3 regions of the Stappia sp. genome follow, and region 1 is predicted to be linked to each of the others. Evidence: predicted binding sites of a transcription regulator. Region 1 holds the regulator's gene; each other region holds the start of a gene.

Region 1 (4,949 bases):
TCGCCGCGGGCGAGGAAGGATAAAGCCATGAACGAAATGCCTGTTGTGAAGGAAGCCGTTCAAATGAAAGAGCCCAAGATCGCGGCCAGGAACGTCCAGGTCTTTTACGGGGACACCCAGGCCATCAAGGACGTGACGCTCGACATCGCCGATCGCACCGTGACGTCCTTCATCGGACCGTCGGGCTGCGGCAAGTCGACCTTCCTGCGCGTCCTCAACCGGATGAACGACACCATCGACATCTGTCGGGTGGTCGGCGACATCCGCATCGACGGGGAAGACATCTACGATCCCAAGGTCGATCCGGTGCAGCTGCGCGCCAAGGTCGGCATGGTGTTCCAGAAGCCGAACCCGTTCCCCAAGTCGATCTACGACAACATCGCCTACGGCCCGCGCATCCACGGGCTTGCGCGCAACAAGAGCGAGCTCGACGACATCGTCGCCTCCAGCCTTCAGAAGGCGGGCCTCTATGAAGAAGTGAAGGATCGTCTGGAGGAACCGGGCACGGGTCTGTCGGGCGGTCAGCAGCAGCGCCTGTGCATCGCGCGCGCCATCGCGGTGAGCCCCGAGGTGATCCTGATGGACGAGCCGTGCTCCGCGCTCGACCCGATCGCCACGGCGAAGATCGAGGAACTGATCGACGAGTTGCGCGAAAACTACACGATCGTCATCGTGACGCACTCCATGCAGCAGGCGGCGCGCGTGTCGCAGCGCACCGCCTTCTTCCACCTCGGCAATCTGGTCGAGGAAGGGGAGACGAAGGAGATCTTCACGAACCCGCACGACAAGCGCACCCAGGACTACATCACCGGCCGCTTCGGCTGAGGACGCATACCGCGACGTCCGGCGCCGGGACAAGATCCGCGCGCTGTCTAGGAGTTATAAAATGCCTGATCATACAGTGACGTCCTTCGACGATGAGCTGAAAGCCGTTGCCGGCCGCGTGTCGGAAATGGGCGGGCTCACCGAAGTCATGCTGTCCGACGCGATTTCCGCGCTGGTGCGCATGGACAAGGATCTCGCCCGCCGGGTCATTTCCACCGACCGGCGCGTCGACCTTCTGCAGCACGAGGTCGAGGAGCAGACCATTCTGCTGATCGCCCGCCGTCAGCCGGTGGCGCAGGACCTGCGCGACGTGGTCGCCGCCATGCGCATCTGCAACGATCTGGAGCGGGTCGGCGATCTGGCCAAGAACGTCGCCAAGCGCGTCATCGCCATCGAAGGCGCCTTCGACAGCAAGAAATTCGCGCAAGGCGTCGAGCATTTGAGCGAGCTGGCGCAGCAGCAGATGAAGACCGTGCTCGATGCCTATGCCAATCGCGACGACGAAGCCGCCCAGACGGTGCGCGACCGCGACGACGAGATCGACGCGCTCTACACCTCGATCTTCCGCGAATTGCTCACCTACATGATGGAAGACCCGCGCCAGATCACCATGTGCGCGCATCTTCTGTTCTGCGCCAAGAACATCGAGCGCATCGGCGACCACTCCACCAACATCGCGGAAAACGTCATCTACATGGTGACGGGCACCCAGCCGATGGACGAGCGGCCGAAGGTCGACGAGACGAGCGTCGGCGCCGCGTCCTGACGCGGCCGCCATTGGACCTGGCGAGACAAGGGTAGATACGCATGCCGAAGGTTCTTGTTGTCGAGGACGAGGAACCTCTCATCCTGCTGCTGCGCTACAACCTCGAGGCGGAAGGCTATACCGTCGAGACCTGCACGCGCGGCGACGAGGCGGAACTGTTGCTGCGCGAAAGCCAGCCCGATCTTCTGCTTCTCGACTGGATGCTGCCAGGCCTGTCCGGCATCGAGCTGTGCCGTCGTCTGCGCTCGCGCAGCGAAACGGAGCGGCTGCCGGTGATCATGCTCACCGCGCGCGGCGAGGAGCAGGAGCGCATTCGCGGGCTGGCGACCGGGGCCGACGATTATGTCGTGAAACCCTTCTCCATCCCCGAGCTCATGGCGCGGGTGCGCGCCATGTTGCGCCGGGCGAAGCCCGAGGTCGTGTCCTCGCTTCTGCGGGCGGGCGATCTGGAGCTCGACCGCGAGACCCACCGGGTGCGCCGCGCGGGCCGCGAGATCCATCTCGGGCCCACGGAGTTCCGCCTGCTTGAGTTCCTGATGACGTCGCCCGGCCGGGTGTTCTCGCGCGAGCAGCTGCTCGACGGCGTGTGGGGCCATGACGTCTATGTCGACGAGCGCACGGTGGACGTCCACGTCGGCCGGCTGCGCAAGGCGATCAATCGGGGGCGGATGATGGATCCGATCCGCACCGTGCGCGGCGCGGGCTACGCCTTCAACGACCAGTTCGCCGCCGCGTCCTGATCGCGAACGCGCGCTGTCCATTCGGCAAGGACACGCGCGTTCGCGACGACGATCCGGACAACACTATCCGGACAACACCAAAAAGGGCGCCGCGCGGCGCCCTCAGACTGCTGACAAAGCCTTGCAAGGTCGTCATCCCGGGCGCCGCGAAGCGGAGATCCGGGATCGGAGAGGCAGGGAGCCCGCTTGGGGCCCTTTTTCAAATCCCGATCCGGCCGTCCTGAAACCGGCCCTCCTGGCGGCTCGCACCGCGCCGAGGGCGCCGTCAGCCGGCGGCGGCCTTGGAGCGGTCGCGGCGCCGGTCGGTCGCCGGCTGATAGGCCATGCGGCAATGATACGGGCAGTAGGGAACGCCCGGATTGGACGCGTGACCGCAGAAGTGGAAATCCTTGCTGGTCGGATCGCCGATCGGCCATTTGCAGGTGCGCTCGGTGAGCGTCAGGATGGTGGCGCGCTTGGCGATGGGCACGAGTTCCGCGACCGGCTTTTCCTCGGGCTTGGCCTGGGGCGCGGGCGCCGTCTCGGCCTTGAGCGCGGTCGCGCCGACGCTCTGCGGCATGCTCTCGGGCGCGGTCGTCGGCGTCTGGCTGTCGTTGGCGGCCGTCTTCGCCGTCTTGCGGCTCTTGGCGTTGCCGGCGACGGCGGTCTTCGCCCGCCCCGAAAGCCCGAGCCTGTGAACCTTGCCGATGACGGCATTGCGTGTCACGCCGCCGAGCTCCCCGGCGATCTGGCTGGCGCTCAGTCCGTCACCCCAGAGCTTCTTCAACAGCTCGACACGTTCGCTTGTCCAGGACATGCGCCACACTCCGTCTTGGTTCGGGACCTGACATCTGGTTAACGGCCGGTTACCGGCCCGCTCCTACGGGCACTCCGCTGATCGCCGGATTTTGGGGCGAAAGTGAGTCATGCACACGAGATGTCGTATTTCTTGACTGAGAAACTACAATATGCCGCGTTTTTTCTGCAAGTCATCGGCCCGATTCACCTGGGGATTGCGGCGGTTTTCCCCAAAAAAGGCTGCTTGCTGACTCAAGGGCGCAGGATGCGGGACCTGCCTATTCGATTGACTTTCTCAGGTCCGCGCGGTGTATAACGGCGCAAGTTGCCGTGCCGCCTCTTTCGGGCGGCACATATGTTTTGGGGCGTGTTTGGTCTGTTTTGGGGCGTGTTTGGTCGGCGGAGTGTCCTGCCAGGGGGATGCGGTGCGGCGTCCGGCGGGTCGGTCCGCGACGAGGATCTCGAGACGATCACGATACGCGAGACGATCACGATTGATGCCCGGCCCGCACGCGGGTCGGCCCGCGCGACGGCCGGTCGGTAGGGTCCGCAGGAGCGGCCGGTCATGGGCGTGGCGGACAGGAGCGAGGCGGATATGGCGGAGTCATCTCTCTATCGGACCTACAACCGTGCGGACCTGGAGTTCGCCCGCGGGGAAGGTGTGTGGCTGGAGACCACCGACGGCCGCCGTTTCCTCGATTGCGCCGCCGGCATCGCGGTCAACTCCCTCGGCCACAGCCATCCGCATCTGGTCGCCGCGCTCAAGGCGCAGGCGGACAAGCTGTGGCATGTGTCCAACCTCTATGCCATCGAGGGGCAGGAGCGTTTCGCGCAGCGGCTGTGCGAGGCGACCTTCGCGGACAAGGTGTTCTGTACCAACTCCGGCGCCGAGGCGCTGGAATGCGCGATCAAGACCGCGCGGCGGTACTTCTATGTCAGGGGCGAGCCGGAGCGCGTGACCATCGTCACCATCGAAGGCGCGTTTCACGGCCGCACGCTGGCGACCATCGCGGCCGGCGGGCAGGAAAAATATCTGGAAGGCTTCGGGCCGAAGGCGCCCGGCTTCGTGCAGGTGCCCTTCGGCGATCATGACGCGCTGCGGGCCGCCATCGACGAGACGACGGCGGCGATCCTGGTCGAGCCGATCCAGGGCGAGGGCGGCATCCGGCCGCTGCCGACCGAGTGCCTGCGCGGGCTGCGTGCGCTCTGCGACGAGGCCGGCATCCTGCTGATCTTCGACGAGGTGCAGACCGGCGTCGGGCGCACCGGCAAGCTCTTCGCGCACGAATGGGCCGGCATCGCGCCGGACATCATGGCGATCGCCAAGGGCATCGGCGGCGGCTTTCCGCTTGGCGCCTGCCTGGCCACCGAGGAGGCGGCCGCCGGCATGGTCGCGGGCACGCATGGAACGACCTACGGCGGCAATCCGCTGGCCATGGCGGTCGGCAATGCGGTGCTCGACGTGATCCTGGCCGAGGGCTTTCTGGAAGAGGTTCAGGCCAAGGGTCTGAAGCTGAAGCAGGCGCTCGCCGGCGTGGTCGACGCGCATCCCGCGATCTTCGAGGAGGTTCGGGGCAAGGGGCTGATGCTTGGCCTCAAGTGCCGCGTTCCCAATGGGGACCTGCTCGCCCGTTTCCGCGAGGCCGGCGTGCTGTCGGTGGGCGCGGGCGACAACGTGCTGCGCGTCATGCCGCCGCTGACGATCACCGAGGCGGAACTCGGCGAGGCGGTGGAGCGCATCGAAACGGCCGCCAAGGCCATGGAAACCGGTCTGGAACGGGGAGCCGCCGAGTAATGAGTGCAAAGCCACGCCATTTTCTCGATCTCAGCGATGTCGATGC
Region 2 (4,949 bases), 1.3 Mb from region 1:
ATGACGATGGTGTTCATGTCCGGGTCGGTCGTGATCAGGAGCGGCCAGAGATACTGGTTCCAGCCGTAGATGAAGAGGATCACGAAGAGCGCCGCGATGTTGGTGCGCGACATGGGCAGCAGGATATCGAGGAAGAAGCGCACCGGCCCCGCCCCGTCGACGCGCGCCGCCTCCACCAGCTCATCCGGCACGGTGAGGAAGAACTGGCGAAACAGGAAGGTCGCGGTCGCCGAGGCGATCAGTGGCAGGATCAGGCCTGTGTAGGAGTTCAGCATGCCGAAACCGGCGATCACCTCGTAGGTCGGCACGATGCGCACCTCGACCGGCAGCATCAGCGTCAGGAAGATCAGCCAGAAGAACATCATCCGGAAGGGAAACCGGAAATAGACGATGGCATAGGCCGAGACGATCGAGATGACGATCTTTCCGATGGCGATGCCGAAGGCCATGATCGAGGAGTTGAGCAGCATCAGCCACACGGGCGCATTGATGCCCTCGGTGAGCGCGGCCGTGTAGTTCTCGATGAAATGGCCGCCGGGGATCAGCGGCATCGGCGGGCGGGCGATCTCCGGCTGGGTCACCGTGGAGGCGACGAAGGCCATGTAGATCGGGAAACAGATGAGCGCGATCCCGAAGATCAGCCCGGCGTGGGTGAGCCACATCCCGAGGCCGCGCTTTTCGACCATGCCGCTCATCAGTAGTGCACCCTGCGTTCGATGTAGCGGAACTGGATCACCGTCAGCAGCCCCACGAGGAAGAGAAGGATCACCGACTGCGCCGCCGAGGAACCGAGATCCTGCCCCACGAAGCCGTCCGAATAGACCTTGTAGACGAGAATGGTCGTCGCCTGCTGCGGCCCGCCGGCGGTGATCGTGTGAATGACGCCGAAGGTCTCGAAGAAGGCGTAGACGATGTTGACCACCAGCAGGAAGAAGGTGGTCGGCGATAGGAGCGGAAACACGATGGTCCAGAAGCGGCGCATGAAGCTCGCCCCGTCGATGGCCGCCGCCTCGATCACGCTCTTGGGGATCGCCTGCAGCCCGGCCAGGAAGAACAGGAAATTGTAGCTGATCTGCCGCCAGGCCGACGCGGCGACGACGAGCCCCATCGCCTCGCCGTCGTTGAGCACGTGGTTCCAGTCATAGCCCAGCGCGCTCAGGTACCAGGCGACGAGCCCGACATTGGGGTTGAACATGAACAGCCACAGCACGCCGGCAACGGCCGGCGCCACCGCATAGGGCCACACCAGCAGCGTCTTGTAGGCCGTCGATCCCTTGATCACCCGGTCGGCCATCACCGCGAGCCACAGCGCCATGCCCATGGAGGCGGCCGTCACGAGGCTGGAAAAGATCACCGTGGTCTTGAAGGAGGCGAGATAGAAGGGATCGCTCAGCAGGAACTCGAAATTGCCCCAGCCGACGAATTGCGACTTCAACCCGAAAGGATCGGGAATATAGGCGGATTGATAGATCGCCTGACCCGCCGGCCAGAAGAAGAACACCAGGGTCACCAGGATCTGCGGCGCGAGCAGCAGATAGGGCAGCAGGCGATTGTTGAAAACGACGCGTTTTTGCATGTCGCGGAAGGCCGGGGTCGAAGGAAACGGAAGGCCTCACGCAGACGAACGGCCCGGACAGGGAGTTCCGGACCGCGCGTCCGCGCGGGGCCTGCGGACGGGGCTGGCCCCGTCCGCGCTTGCCGCGATCAGCGGTTGGCCTGCTCGAAGCGGCGCAGCAGCTGGTCGCCACGCGCCTTGGCGCTGTCGAGCGCGTCCTGGGCCGACTTGTCGCCCGCCCAGACGCCTTCCAGTTCCTCGTCGATGATGCCGCGGATCTGGTCGAAGCTGCCCAGACGCAGGCCCTTGGAGTTGGCCGTCGGCGCCTTGCCGGTCATCTGGAGGATGGCGATGTCGGTGCCGGGGTTCTCGTCGTAGAAGCCCGAGGCCTTGGTCTGCTCGTAGGCGGCCATGGTGATCGGCAGATAGCCGGTGTCCTGGTGCCACTTGGCCTGGATGTCGGAGGACGACAGGAAGTTCAGGAATTCCGCCACGCCGGCATATTCCTCGTCCTCATGACCGGTCATGACCCACAGCGAGGCGCCGCCGATGATGGTGTTCTGCGGCGCGCCCTCGACCGATGCCCAATAGGGAAGCGGACGGATCTGGAAGTCGAACTCGGCTTCCGCCTTCACGCCGGCGTAGCCGGCGGAGGATTCGGTGAACAGCGCGCATTCGCCGGAGCGGAACCGCGCCCCGCCCTCGTTGCGACGGCCGGAGTAGATGAACTTGCCGTCCTGCGCCCACTCGCCCATGGCCGAGATATGCGCGACCTGCACCGGACCGTTCAGCGACAGCTCGGTGTTCACGCCGCCGAAGCCGTTCTCCTGCGTGGCGAAGGGCACATTGTGGTAGGCGGAGAGGTTCTCCAGATGCACCCAGCTCTGCCAGGCGGTGGTCAGCGGACAGGTGGAGCCGGCCTCCTTGAGCGCCGTCAGCGCCTCGCCGACCTGCTCCCAGGTGGACAGGTCCATGTCCGGGTCGAGGCCGGCCCCTTCCAGCGCGTCGCGGTTCACGTAGAGAACCGGCGTGGAGGAATTGTAGGGCAGCGACAGCATCTCGCCCTCGGTCGTGGTGTAATAGCCCGCGACCGCCGCCAGATAGGCGCTGGGATCGAACGGCTTACCCGTCTCTTCCATCAGCTGGTAGACCGGCTTGATCGCGCCTTCGGCGGCCATCATCGTCGCGGTGCCGACCTCGAAGACCTGAAGGATGTGCGGCTGCTCGCCGGCGCGGAAGGCGGCGATGCCGGCGTTCAGCGTCTCGGAGTAGTTGCCCTTGTGCGAGGCCACGACCACGTACTGGTCCTGCGAGGCGTTGAACTTCTCCACCTGCTCGTTGAGCAACTCGCCCAGACGGCCGGTGAAGGCATGCCACCACTGGATCTCGGTGGCGGCGAAGGAAACCGAGGCGCTGCCGGCCAGCATGGTGGCGGCGAGAACGCCCGTGAGTGTCTTGCGATAGGACATCGTCTGCTTGCTCCCTAGGTCGAACGCAGGCTCGACATGCGGTTGAGATCCGTGTGCACGCGGCCCGGAGAGGACCGCAGCTTACGCGTTACCCCGCATTTCGTAATTTTTTCATATGAACGATCTGTGTCGCTCACATGAACATTAAGCGACACTTCGGTGACGATCGCAACCCCTTGCGCGGCGTGCCCGTGTCCCCGTCCGGGCGCGGCGTTCCAAGGCCGCGCGAAAAGGCGCAAGGCGTGCGCCTGCCGCCCCCGGCAATGGGGGGCTTCGCCTCTTCGGCAGCGGGAACCCTCGCGGGCAGACACCGGGCCCACAACCGTCACAATTCTATGACGGAACCCCTGTATGATCATGTATTCGGCTACTGAAATGCCGATTAAGTTCATGATTTTTCAGAATATTTTTTGAGAAAATCGCCATCGCGGATATTGAATGCGTCCCCCGCGCCCCCAAATCAAAACACGCCCGTTAAGGGGCGTTCGAGGGAGACTTCCGCCATGGACAAGATTTTCAAGGATGATGGGTTCGGCAACAAGGCCGAGGCGTTCGAGGAAGCCGACAACAAGGTCCTGAGCCCGAAAGAGGCCGATACCTTCGGCGATATTGTCAATCGCCGCTACGGCCGCCGCGACGTCCTGCGCGGCGCGCTCGGCGTGACCGCGGTCACCGCGCTGTTTGGCACCACGGCGCTCACCGCCGCGACCCAGGCGCGCGCGGCCATGCCGTCGTTTTCCTTCACCGAGCTGGAAAGCGGCAACGACGAGACCCACCACATCGCCGAGGGCTACAATGCCGACGTGCTGATCCGCTGGGGCGACCCGATCTTCGCCGATGTGGCCGACTTCGACCCGCGGAACCAGAGCGCCGAGGACCAGCTCAAGCGCTTCGGCTACAACAACGACTATGTCGGCTTCGTGCCGCTCGCCGAGGACGGCTCGCGCGGCCTGCTCTGCGTGAACCACGAGTACACCAACGAGGAAGTCATGTTCCCCGGCATCGGCCGGCAGGACAACAAGGGCTTCGCCGACATGACCAGGGCGCTCGTCGACATCGAGATGGCCGCCCACGGCGGTTCGATCTTCGAGATCGCGCGCGGCGCCGACGGCAAGTGGGCCGTGGTTCGCGACAGCCGGTACAACCGCCGCATCAGCGCGCTCGACACCGAGATGACCTTCTCCGGCCCCGCCGCCGGCCACGACCGGCTGAAGACCTCGGCCGATCCGGACGGCATGACGGTGATCGGCACCATCAACAATTGCGCCGGCGGCATCACGCCCTGGGGCACCTATCTGATGGCCGAGGAGAACTTCCACGGCTACTTCTGGACCGACAAGCTGGATGCCGACGGCAACCCGGTCCTCGAGGGGGCGGATGCGGCGAGCCTCAAGCGCTATGGCGCGCCGGGCCGCTGGTACAATTGGGGCCAGCACCACGACCGCTTCAACCTCGACACGGAGCCGAACGAGGTGAACCGCTTCGGCTGGATCGTCGAGGTCGATCCGATGGATCCGGCCTCCACGCCTGTCAAGCATACCGCGCTCGGGCGCTTCCGCCACGAGGGCGCGGAATCGATCGTCAATTCCGACGGACGCGTGGTGCTCTACTCCGGCGACGACGCCCGCTTCGACTATGTCTACAAGTTCGTCTCCGCCGGCACCGTCTCCGACGACCGCGCGGCGAACATGAAGCTCCTGTCGGAGGGCACGCTCTACGTCGGCAAGTTCCACGAGGACGGCCGGCTCGAGTGGCTGCCGCTGGTGCATGGCGAGGGTCCGCTGACGGCGGAAAACGGCTTCGCCAGCCAGGCCGACGTGCTGATCGACACGCGCCTCGCCGCCGACGCGCTCGGCGCGACGCCGATGGACCGGCCCGAGGACGTCCAGCCGGGTCCCGACGGCAAGGTCTACATGATGCTGACC
Region 3 (4,949 bases), 1.8 Mb from region 1:
CCGTTGAGCTTCCTGGCGCGGGCGGCGAGCGTCTTTCCCGAACACACGGCGATCGTGCACGGCCGCCAGCGCACCTCCTACGCGGACTTCTACGCCCGCAGCCGGCGACTCGCCTCCGCGCTGCGCCAGCGCGGCATCGGCAAGAACGACACGGTGACGGTGATGCTCTCCAACACCCCGCCGATGCTCGAGGCCCACTACGGCGTGCCCATGGCCGGCGCCGTGCTGCATTCGCTCAACACACGGCTCGACGCGGCGATCATCGCCTTCCAGCTCGACCACGCCGAAAGCAAGGTGGTGATCACCGACCGCGAATATGCCTCCGTCATGAAGGAAGCGCTGGCGCTGGCCAGCGTCGATCCGCTCGTCGTCGACTATGACGATCCCGAGTTTGCCCAGGACGGCGCGCGGCTCGGCACGCTCGACTACGAGGCCCTCCTGGCCGAGGGCGATCCGGAGTTCGCCTGGGCCCTGCCGGAGGACGAGTGGGACGCGATCTCGCTGAATTACACCTCGGGCACCACCGGAAACCCCAAGGGCGTGGTCTACCACCATCGCGGCGCCTATCTGCTGGCGCAGGCCAACATTCTCACCGCCTCCATGGGCAAGCATCCCGTCTATCTGTGGACGCTGCCGATGTTCCACTGCAACGGCTGGTGCTTTCCCTGGTCGCTGTCGGTGGTCGCGGGCACCCATGTCTGCCTGCGCTGGGTGCGCCAGAAGCCGATCTGGGACGCGCTCGCCGACGAGGGCGTCACCCATCTGTGCGGCGCGCCGGTGGTCATGTCGACGATCCTCAACACGCCCGACGCCGACAAGCGCGACCTCGCGGGCCGCGCGGTCGAGTTCTTCACCGCCGCCGCGCCGCCGCCCGAGGCGGTGCTCGCCGCGATGAAGGACGCGGGCTTCAACGTCACCCATCTCTACGGGCTGACGGAGGTCTATGGCCCCGCCGTCGTCAACGAATGGAAGGCGGACTGGGACGGGCTGGCCGGTGCCGACCAGGCCGCCCTCAAGGCGCGTCAGGGCGTGCGCTATGTGGCGCTCGACGGGCTCACCGTGATGGACCCCGAGACCATGACGCCGGTGCCGGCCGACGGGGAGACGCTCGGCGAGGTCATGTTCCGCGGCAACGTGGTGATGAAGGGCTATCTGAAGAACCCGGACGCGACGGCCAAGGCCTTCGCCGGCGGCTGGTTCCATTCCGGCGATCTCGGCGTGCTGCACCCCGACGGCTACATCCAGCTCAAGGACCGCTCCAAGGACATAATCATCTCCGGCGGCGAGAACATCTCCTCCATCGAGGTGGAGGATGTGCTGTTCAAGCACCCGGACGTGATCGCCGCCGCCGTCGTCGCCAAGCCGGACGACAAGTGGGGCGAAACGCCCTGCGCCTTCGTCGAGACGCGGGCAGGCACCGCGGTGAGCGCGGACGATCTGATCGCCTTCTGCCGCGAGCGCCTCGCCCACTTCAAGGCCCCGCGCCATGTGGTCTTCACCGACCTGCCCAAGACCTCCACGGGGAAGATCCAGAAGTTCGTCCTGCGCGAGCGCGCCCGGGAGATGTGAGCGCGCAAGGCGCGCGGGCATGAAACGACGAAAGCCGCGGCAGGGGCCGCGGCTTTCATGTGTCGGGTTCCGACTGTCGTGTCGAACTGTCGTCTCAAGCAGTGCGGATCATGGCAGGGCCGCGCATGTCGCTGACGGCCGTGTCGATCCGCGCCGGGCTCCGTATACCGGATCCCGCAGAATCGGATCTCAGTGTACGGTTTCGGACGTTCTCAGCCGTTCGATCTCGTCCTTGAGCTGAAGTTTCTGACGCTTGAGGGAGGCGATTTCAAGCGAGTCCGCGCTGGGGTGACGCCGGGCGTCTTCCAGCTTGCGCTCCAGGTCCGAGTGGCGTTTCTGCAACTCGACGAGATGCGACTGAAGGGACATGGATAACCTCCTTGCCTATGCGCTTTCGACAACAGGAGTGTGACACACAGCCCCCCGCCTGTCGAACGATTCCGACCGGAATCGACCGCCCGAAACCGGCGGATTTCCGCGAAAACACCCCCATGCGACGGTGTGTCCGGGCGCGCCCTGCACGCTCTGCACGAGATCCCGGGCGGTCGCCTCTTGCCCCCTACCGTTTCGCCGCCCCGCGCGGTATCCTCGCCGGGCAGCGATGGACCGGGGGCCGTACGTCCCGGGCGCGGCATAAGGAGCAGGGAATGGATTCCGGACTGAACGGCGGCGACGACGAGAAAGCCGTTCGCATGGAACTGGCGCGGCTGCGCCAGGAGCACCGCGATCTCGATAGCGCAATCGATGCCATGAGCGAGTCCGGCCGCGCGGACGCCTTGCAGATCCAGCGCCTCAAGAAGAAGAAGCTCGCGCTCAAGGACCGGATCGCGACGCTGGAGGACAAGCTGCTTCCCGATATCATCGCCTGACGCCTGTGCCCGACGCCATGGCCCGACGGGATCACCCGGTAGTATGGTGCGCTATCCGCGCCGGACAGCGGCCGCCGCGGTTGCGCCGGCGGGCAGGCCGCCTATAGTGCATCCCCTTCCGGCGGCCCACCCCGTGGTGGCCGCTTCCCTCGTTCCCAGGCGCAAGGACCCCTGAGGCGCATGACCACCGACACGCCGCTTGTGGCGATCATCATGGGCAGTCAGTCCGACTGGCCCACCATGAAACACGCTGCCGACACGCTGGCGGCGCTGGAGATCGCGCATGAGGCGCGCATCGTCTCCGCGCATCGCACGCCCGAGCGGCTCTACGATTTCGCCAGGGGCGCGCGCGATGCGGGCGTCAAGGTGGTGATCGCCGGCGCCGGCGGCGCGGCGCATCTGCCCGGCATGACCGCCTCCATGACGCCGCTGCCGGTCTTCGGCGTGCCGATCGAGTCGCGCACCCTCAAGGGCGAGGACAGCCTGCTGTCGATCGTGCAGATGCCGGCCGGCATCCCCGTCGGCACGCTGGCCATCGGGCGGGCCGGGGCGGTCAACGCCGCGCTGATGGCGGCGGCCGTTCTGGCGCTGAACGATCCCGCCCTTGCCGACCGGCTCGACGCCTGGCGCGCGCGCCAGAGCGCGGCGGTCGCCGAGCGCCCCGTCGACGAGGCCTGACCGCCCGCGACCCGGCCAAGACCTTTCGCGGCGCAGGCGACCGGCGCCGCAGCCCCCGAGCAGCCCCCAGACGACCGCCACGAGACCCGCCACGAGACCCGCCACGAGACCCGCATGACCCGCTCCCGCGACTTCACCCCGCTCGTTCCGGGCGAGACGATCGGCATTCTCGGCGGCGGCCAGCTCGGCCGCATGCTGGCGCTCGCCGCCGCCCCGCTCGGTCTCAAGACGCATGTCTTCTGCCCCGATCCGGCAAGCCCCGCCTTCGAGGTCGCGGCCGCGCGCACCGTCGCGGCCTACGACGACACGGCCGCGCTCGACGCCTTCGCGGCCGCCGTCGATGTGGTTACCTACGAATTCGAGAACGTGCCCGGTCCGACCGCCGCCCATCTGGCCGAACGGGTCGCGGTGCATCCCGGGCCGGGCGCGCTCGCCGTCGCGCAGGATCGGCTCGACGAAAAGACCTTCCTGCGCGAGGCCGGTGTGCCGATCGCCGACTTCCGGCGCATCGACGCCGAGGCGGACCTGGCGCCGGCGCTCGCCGATCTCGGCGGAGCGGGCGTCCTGAAGACGCGCCGCATGGGCTACGACGGCAAGGGGCAGACGATGCTGCGCTCCGTCGCCGACGCGGAGGGGGCCTTCACGCGTCTGGGCGGCGTGCCGGCGATCCTGGAAGCCTTCGTGCCCTTCGAACGCGAGGTGTCGGTGATCGCCGCACGCGGCGTCGACGGAACCTTGCGCGCCTATGACGTGGCCGAGAATGTCCACCGCGACCACATCCTCAAGACCTCCACCGTGCCGGCGACCCTCGACGCGGATACGGCGGCTGAGGCCCGTATGCTCGCCGAACGCATCGCCGACCGGCTCGACTATGTCGGGGTGATCGGGGTCGAAATGTTCGTGTTGCCGGAAGGCGGGGAGACCCGGCTGCTGGTCAACGAGATCGCGCCTCGGGTGCACAATTCCGGCCACTGGACCCAGGACGCCTGCCTTGTGTCGCAATTCGAGCAGCACATGCGCGCCGTCGCCGGCTGGCCGCTCGGCAGCGCGGAGCGCCATTGCGACGTGGTCATGGAAAACCTGATCGGTGCGGAGGCCGGGCGTTGGGCCGAGATCCTCGCCGACCCCGACGCCGCGTTGCATCTCTACGGCAAGGCCGAGACGCGCCCGGGCCGCAAGATGGGCCACGTCAACCGGATCCGCCCCTTGCGCGCGTGATCCTCGCGCGCCCGAACTGCCTGCGCCGTAGCCAACCCGGCCAATGGCAAGATCAGATCAGCCCGATTCGCTCGCGCAACGCGAAGCGCCAGATGGCGATCACCGCGACGAAGGCAAGCCCGATCGCCAGTCCCCACCAGATGCCGATACCGCCGAGCCCGAGCGGGAAGGCCAACAGGTAGGCCCCGCCTGCCCCCACGACCCAGTAGCCGAACACGCAGATGATCATCGGCACCTTGGTGTCGGCGAGCCCGCGCAGCAGACTGCCGCCCACGACCTGCGCCCCGTCGAAGATCTGAAACAGCGCCGCGACGAACAGGAAGGTCACGCCGATTGCCAGCACCTCGTCCGCCTGCGGATTGTCGAGATCGAGGAACAGGCGCACCAGCGGCTCCGGCGACACCCAGAAAACGATGGCGCAAGCGCCCATGAAGGCGAGCGAGACAGCGATCGCCGTCCAGCCGGCGCGCCCGACGCCGGCCCGGTCACCCCGGCCCGCCGCCAGTCCGACGCGGATCATGCCCGCCTGCCCCAGCCCGAGCGGCACCATGAAGGTGATCGAGGCAAGCTGGGTCGCAATCCCGTGCGCGGCAAGCGGCACGGTGCCGACCCAGC

What was found. Region 1 encodes PhoB, which activates phosphate uptake and scavenging genes when phosphate is short. Its sites were predicted from a motif close to TGTCATNNANCTGTCAT; they were not measured.
Region 2: a site for PhoB is predicted at 3,349-3,365, ahead of ABL312_RS08075 (PhoX family phosphatase). Genes of this name have one in related genera too.
Region 3: a site for PhoB is predicted at 1,967-1,983, ahead of ABL312_RS15230 (DUF465 domain-containing protein). Genes of this name have one in related genera too.

Annotation. Positions count from the first base shown of each region.
Region 1 is NZ_CP157793.1:512,142-517,090, forward strand. It holds gene pstB (phosphate ABC transporter ATP-binding protein PstB) at 64-825, shown strand; gene phoU (phosphate signaling complex protein PhoU) at 887-1,591, shown strand; gene phoB (phosphate regulon transcriptional regulator PhoB) at 1,633-2,331, shown strand; gene ABL312_RS02345 (GcrA family cell cycle regulator) at 2,597-3,127, opposite strand; gene ABL312_RS02350 (aspartate aminotransferase family protein) at 3,704-4,903, shown strand; gene argF (ornithine carbamoyltransferase) at 4,903-4,949, shown strand, end outside.
Region 2 is NZ_CP157793.1:1,840,579-1,845,527, forward strand. It holds gene ugpE (sn-glycerol-3-phosphate ABC transporter permease UgpE) at 1-686, opposite strand, end outside; gene ugpA (sn-glycerol-3-phosphate ABC transporter permease UgpA) at 695-1,576, opposite strand; gene ugpB (sn-glycerol-3-phosphate ABC transporter substrate-binding protein UgpB) at 1,705-3,024, opposite strand; gene ABL312_RS08075 (PhoX family phosphatase) at 3,528-4,949, shown strand, end outside.
Region 3 is NZ_CP157793.1:3,412,534-3,417,482, forward strand. It holds gene ABL312_RS15225 (acyl-CoA synthetase) at 1-1,569, shown strand, start outside; gene ABL312_RS15230 (DUF465 domain-containing protein) at 1,759-1,938, opposite strand; gene ABL312_RS15235 (DUF465 domain-containing protein) at 2,217-2,438, shown strand; gene purE (5-(carboxyamino)imidazole ribonucleotide mutase) at 2,619-3,116, shown strand; gene ABL312_RS15245 (5-(carboxyamino)imidazole ribonucleotide synthase) at 3,231-4,334, shown strand; gene ABL312_RS15250 (MATE family efflux transporter) at 4,387-4,949, opposite strand, start outside.